One region of the Bacillus sp. FJAT-45350 genome, then DNA from elsewhere that is predicted to be linked to it. Evidence: predicted binding sites of a transcription regulator. Region 1 holds the regulator's gene; the other holds the start of a gene.
What was found. The regulator NrdR, encoded in region 1, represses ribonucleotide reductase genes. The targets are predictions, from matches to a motif close to AACACNATATATNGTGTT.
Positions count from the first base shown of each region.

Region 2: a site for NrdR is predicted at 1,736-1,753, ahead of CD003_RS11280 (vitamin B12-dependent ribonucleotide reductase). Genes of this name have one in related genera too.

Region 1 covers NZ_NISU01000002.1:396,865-400,303, reverse strand. Annotated here, with positions in the region: gene CD003_RS18515 (replication initiation and membrane attachment family protein) at 1-1,127, opposite strand, end outside; gene nrdR (transcriptional regulator NrdR) at 1,237-1,707, opposite strand; gene CD003_RS18505 (glyceraldehyde-3-phosphate dehydrogenase) at 1,887-2,915, opposite strand; gene coaE (dephospho-CoA kinase) at 3,186-3,439, opposite strand, start outside.
Region 2 covers NZ_NISU01000001.1:2,246,468-2,249,906, forward strand. Annotated here, with positions in the region: gene CD003_RS11280 (vitamin B12-dependent ribonucleotide reductase) at 1-1,568, opposite strand, end outside; gene dat (D-amino-acid transaminase) at 2,030-2,875, shown strand; gene CD003_RS11290 (lipoate--protein ligase family protein) at 2,894-3,439, opposite strand, start outside.

The DNA.
Region 1 (3,439 bases):
ACTAGTGGTTTTGAAAGTTTCATATCATTCACTGTTAAGATGTAATCAATTAATACGTTCACAACACCTGCTGGCAATTGAAAGTCTAATAAAAGAACTTCTACAATCTTCACATCAGGTAGAGGTACCATTGCACCAGCTGAGCGACTCTCTAATAATTCTAAAGGGGATTTCGTTTCAAAGTGCTTAATCATCTTTTCTTCAGCTGTTACTGGCTCTTTATCAATCATAGTTTGATACTCAAGCGGTTGTTTTCTAAGAGCCAAAGAGGGTGGCTCACTACCATGTTCAATTTTGTACCACTCTTGAACCCTCTTACGAAGAAGGGCTAAATCAACTTCATCGTCATGAATAATCGATTGCTGTAAAATACGACTCATTTCTAATGGGTCAATTCGATACACAAACGAAAGTCGAATTATTGCCTCTCTTACTTCCTCTGTTATCATTTCCTTCGTCACAACAAAAGAAGATAAATCATGTAGCATCAAATCAAAATCAAACTGACTGTTTTCAATTGTAATGTCGTCTTCTGCCGTTCTTTGAATAACTTCCTTTTGCTTATCTAATTCTAATCCTTGCATCAATTCAGATTGATGGTTTGCTACAATTTCTGAATGATGAAGTGACGAAAACACCTCATCGAACGAACGGGTTACAGCACTATATTCTTCTTTATCAATTTTCTCTATCATAAATCGATCACGTATTTGTCGAAATTTGTTTTTCCCTAATCGATTATACAAATAAACACTCAATACGTCATTGTTAAAAAATGCTTGTGATGACATCGGTGGCTGCAATTCATACAAATAGACAGTCGACTCATCTTCTTTTTTCTTAAACGTTTTTAACAGACCTATAGCTTCTAGCTTATTTCTTTCTTGATAAATAAGATCTAATGGAGCATCCATCATCGTCATAAGATAGCGATGATTGTTCTCATCACTCCAATAACTATCCTTTTCAAGTTCACTCCATAAAGTCATGTACAAGCTATATGCAAATGCCCCGATTAACGGTTGATATAAAAGGGTTAATACTTTTTGATCCATTTCATGCAAATAATCCCCTGTACGAACAGTATAACGATCTACAGGAAGTAATTCTTTCCAATGCCAGTTCATTTTGCCTCACCTTTTACCTATTAGAGGATTGTTAAATATCAGTCATCAATAAAAAACACAAGCGAGTAGTCAAAAAAAGAGCTTTAAGCAGATTGCCTTAAGCTCAACATTACGATTGTTTTGAACGATTTCTATTAATTAATTCCTTTAATTCACTAATAAATACATTGATATCCTTAAATTGTCGATACACAGATGCAAAACGAACATAAGCAACATCATCTATAGTAGCTAAACGCTCCATTACAAGCTCCCCAACATCCTGACTATTAACCTCACTCGTTCCTTTATTACGTAATTGGCTCTCTACTTCATTCACTATCGTTTCTAACGTTTCAATTGAAACAGGTCGTTTTTCACAAGCTCGAATTAAACCTCTTAATATCTTCTCACGACTAAACTCTTGTCTCGTACCGTCTTTCTTGACAACAATTAAAGGGATTTCTTCTACAGTTTCAAATGTTGTAAAGCGATAATGACAAGACTCGCATTCTCTTCTCCGACGAATTGAACGGCCTTCGTGACTTGGTCTAGAATCAAGAACTTTAGAGCCATTATATTGACATGCAGGACAACGCATAATATCATCTCCGATAAGCATCTGATCTTATCTTAATAATAAAGAAAATTGTCGATAAAAACAAGGAAGAAAGAAAATAGTCTACTTCTTTCATAGAGTAAGACCTATGTTTATTGTCCACAAGAAAAGGTGGGACTATTCATATCGAATATCGCCCCACCTTTTTACTCTTTTTTCAATTAAGCGTTACAAGTTGATTTTTCAATAATTTCTTTACCTACTAAGCTCACTAGGTCTAAAACTCTGCAAGAATAACCCCACTCATTGTCATACCAAGCTAATACTTTAATTTGTCTTTCTCCCATTACCATTGTTGATAAACCATCAACGATTGAAGAGTGTTCATCACCATTAAAGTCAATAGATACTAATGGAGAAGTAGTGAATCCTAGAATTCCTTTTAACTTACCGTTAGCTGCTTTTTCAAGAGCTCCATTTACTTCTTCTACTGTTACATCACGCTTAACGTTAACTACTAAGTCAACAAGTGATACATTTGGGGTTGGAACACGTAGTGCCATACCATTTAATTTACCTTTAAGAGTAGGTAATACTTTTGCAATCGCTTTCGCAGCACCTGTTGAAGTTGGAATAATAGACTGACCACACGCTCTTGCACGACGTAAGTCTTTATGTGGGTTATCAATATTCTTTTGGTCGTTTGTATATGAATGAACTGTTGTCATTAATCCTGTTTCAATTCCGAATTCATTTTCAATTACTTTTGCTACTGGAGCTAAGCAGTTTGTCGTACAAGAAGCATTTGAAATAACATCATGTTTCTCATGGATATACTCTTCCTCATTAACACCCATAACGATTGTTACATCCTCATCTTTACCTGGTGCTGTAATTACTACCTTCTTAGCACCAGCTTCGATGTGGTATCCAGCTGTTTCTTTTGATGTAAATTTTCCTGTTGCTTCGATTACAACATCGATACCCATTTCTTTCCAAGGTAAAGTCTTAGGATCACGAGAGTGTAATAATTTAACGACCTTTTCCCCAATTACAATCTCGTCATCCCCAGGTGTAACGTCCTCAGAGAACGTACCGTGGATACTATCATACTTAATTAGGTGAGCTAGTGTTTCTGCAGGATAGCTTGCATTGATTGCAACTACATCCAATTTATCATCAAGAATTGCTTTTCTAAATACCATTCTACCAATACGACCAAAGCCGTTAATCGCTACTTTTACTTTCATTTTAAAATTCCCCTCTCATCATTTGTGCTATACTAAATGACCTTATATGAGAAATAGTATAACATATAATATGCAAAGCGGACGAATAAATTTAATAAAATATTAAAATAAAAATAATTCAACTATTCAATCAAAGATAAAGGTTTAATTAGTGGGAAATTGTCAATGGTTAATGGATCATTAAAGTTCAAAAAAGCGCCATAGTAAGCCCGTTTTTTACGGCTTTCTTTGGCGCCTTATTATTCAATCATCATTAAATCATTAACTAATTTATGCTTTTATAATAATGTTCCATTTCTTTAAAATTGCTTGCAGCTGGGCTTCTGTTTGTTCAATTGTTCCATTGTTGTCGATAACCTCATCTGCCAAGCTCTTTTTTTCTGTTAGTGGCATTTGTGAATTAATTCGACTTTGTGCTTCTTCTTTTGTTGTTTGATCACGGTGAAGGAGTCGTTCAAATTGAACATTGTCATCAACATACACAAGTAGAGTTTTGTCTACCATATGCCTCAAATCACTTTCAA
Region 2 (3,439 bases), on a different contig from region 1:
ATACGAACGCCAACTTCAACCGTTTGCTTAAGCTTATCGTAGTTAACTGTTTGGTTCTCTTTATCTGCCATCTCAGCTAAATTAATAGCTGCAAGGTTACAAACTGAAAATGGTGCAAGGGGTTGTTCACCACACGGATTTGTCGCTACTACCTTCTGACCATACGCCTTCGCATTAGTCATTTCATTTGCATTATCAATAAAGAAGATCCCTGGTTCAGCGGAATACGTAGCGCAAATATTGATTAAGTTCCAAAGTTCTTTCGCTTTAATTGTACGGTATGTTCTAACTTTAAAACCTCGAGATTCCCATTCACGTACATCTCCACATTTATACCATTCTGCATTATATACTGCCATCTCTTCTACAGAGTAGTTTTCAACATCCGGGAAACGTAATGAATATTCTTCATCTTTTTCAACAGCATCCATAAATTCTTTCGTTAAACATACAGAAATGTTTGCACCAGTTAAAAATTCCGGATTGTTGACACTATAATTACCACCTGTGATTAACTTTTCTTCCGCCTCACTAATAGCTTTATCCTCAAACCCGCCTTGTCCTGGGACATTCTTGAAATTCACTATCCCTTGATACATTGCTGATTCAACATCATTTAACGGAGTAAATTTAAGCTTTTCCTTTACTAAGCTCTTAATTTGGTCATCATTCGTCTGTTCCAATAAGAAGCGTAGTATTTTTGGATTTTGCATTTTTGAAATAATGAATTCAAGAATATCAGGGTGGCTATCGACTAGCATGATCATTTGTGCACCACGTCTTGATCCACCCTGCTCTACTAAGTGAGTAAGCTTGGCGATATCATCTAACCATGAAACAGAACCAGATGATTTTCCATTGACTCCACGTGCAAGTGTGTTTCTCGGTCTAAGTGTTGAACCGTTCGTTCCGACACCCCCACCGCGGCTCATGATTTCCATTACTTGTTTACGATGTTCTGAAATACCTTCTCTTGAATCCTTCACATATGGCATTACGTAACAGTTAAAGTAGGTTACATCTGTTTCAGCGCCCGCTCCATAAAGGACTCGTCCAGCTGGAATAAAGTTCATATTTACTAGTTCATGATAATACTTTTCAAATGACGTTTGTCTTACTTCTTCGTCCACTTCAACCGAAGCTAGTCCTGTAGCATTTCTTTTGGCAATTTGCTCATAGAATAACTCTAAAGGCTTTTCGATTGTATCTAATGAACGACTAACTACTCCAGTCTTCATCTCTTCTGGGTCTTCAAGTACATGTTGGAACTCTTCATCTACTAAAACTTTTGCTTTGTTCAAATTCCAATCTATGTCTAATACAAACCCATATCCTCTTGCTGGAAACTTCGGGTCATCCTTTACTGTAAGAACAACGAAATCCCCTTCTTTTAACGTTTTCTTTTCTGTATCTTTAAATGTGTAGCGGTCAAGCATAACGAGCCTTGATACACCCTTTTTTGTTATGTTCATATCTGATGAAATTGGATGAACCTGAGGGAACTGCTTAATATCTTCATTAAGACTCTCCACATTTACCTTCATCACTTTCGACATCATCATTGTCATAGTTTCTCCTCCTTGAATGGAATAAACATTTATTTTACCTATTTCTTGTTGTCTAGTCACCAAGTTATTCTTTATATGTCCTATCCTGTTAGTTTATGTATTTGCTTGACCAAGCGTAACATAAAGAAAAGGTAAGATCAATATATTGTATTCAATATTCTATCTTACATACTATATATTGTGAAATATAGACCATTCAGTTAATTTGTCAACTATAAAAGAGCTCATTATTTGAAGAAAAAACGAGATATGCATGCAAAGATATCACCTCATTGCAGAAATTGAACGATTTTCTTTGTTGCAAAATCTTTAAAGCACTTGAACCCCTGTCCAATAAAGGTTTCAATTCTACGAGAATTTTTTAAAAATTTTTTTTTTAACAAGAACATTAAAAAGAAAACATTTGGACAAATCTAAATTGATATGTGAAGATAGAATCATCAATATATTGGGGGGATATAATGGGCTACGTACTATACCAGGATGAACTAATAAAAAAAGAAGATGCTAAAATCGATTTTGATGATAGAGGCTACTATTTTGGAGATGGCATCTATGAAGTAATGAGAATTTATGAAGGAATCCCCTTTGCTTTAGATGAGCACTTAGAACGCTTTTTTACTAGTGCTAAGAAACTAGATATAGATGCTACTTATACAAAGGAAGGTCTCATTACATTAATAAAAAAATTAATTGATAAAAATAAACTTATCAATGGAATTGTCTATCTACAAATGACAAGGAATATAAGTCCTAGAACTCATCTATATGAACGAAATCGGCATCCAGTTCTTACAGGATTTACTTCATCCATCGAAGGAATGAGTAAGCCTTCTTCTCCAATTGATGTTTGGATGACACCTGATATCCGCTGGCTTCGATGTGATATAAAAACAATAAATTTACTTGGGAATGTGCTGGCAAAAAGGTTAGCTGCTGATCATAATTGTACAGAAGCTTTACAACATAGAGACGGAACTGTAACCGAGGGCTCTTCTTCAAACTTGTTTATCGTAAAAGATAATAGAATCTATACACATCCAGCTACAAATTTAATTTTGAATGGAATTACAAGACAAATCGTCATTACACTAGCAAAACAATTAGATATCCCTGTTGTTGAGGAACCATTTACATTAGCTGAGTTGAGAGAAGCAGATGAAGTTTTTGCTACAAGCACAAGTCTAGAAGTGACTTCAATTAAAAAAATAATGGGAGATATAGAAGCCAATTTTCACCATGGTGAAATCACAAAAAAGCTAGAAGTAGCCTATACTGAACGTGTTGAAATAGAAATAAGAAAATAAGCTGTGTCAAGGCACAGCTTATTTTCTATAGTTCCACTCCTCGTTTGCATAACGTTCTTTTTCTATTAATCTAACGTGCTCCTCTTCTTCAACAGTTAACGTATACGGTTCAAGCTCGATATTTAGACCTTTTTCAAAACCTTTTTTAAAAGCTAACTTCGCTTCCTCAAGAGATAAAGGTATTTCTCTAAGTGCATTAATAGCTACTGCTTTATTTTTGAAATTACGCTGCATTCTTTCTCTTAACTTTTCGCTAGAGTAATTAAATAAATCAAAGAGCTTGTCCTCGTCTAGATCTAATATAATCGAACCATGCTGTAAGATTACGCCTTTCTGGCGCGTTTGAGCGCTACCAGCTACTTTTCTACCCTCAACAACTAACTCATACCATGATGGAGCATCAAAACAAACGGCAGAGCGAGGATTTTTTAATGCATCCTTCTCTTCCTTTGACTTTGGAACAGCAAAGTAAGCATCTAATCCAACATCTAGAAACCCCTCAAGTATTCCTTGTGAAATAATTCGGTATGCTTCTGTCACACTACTTGGCATATTAGGATGCTC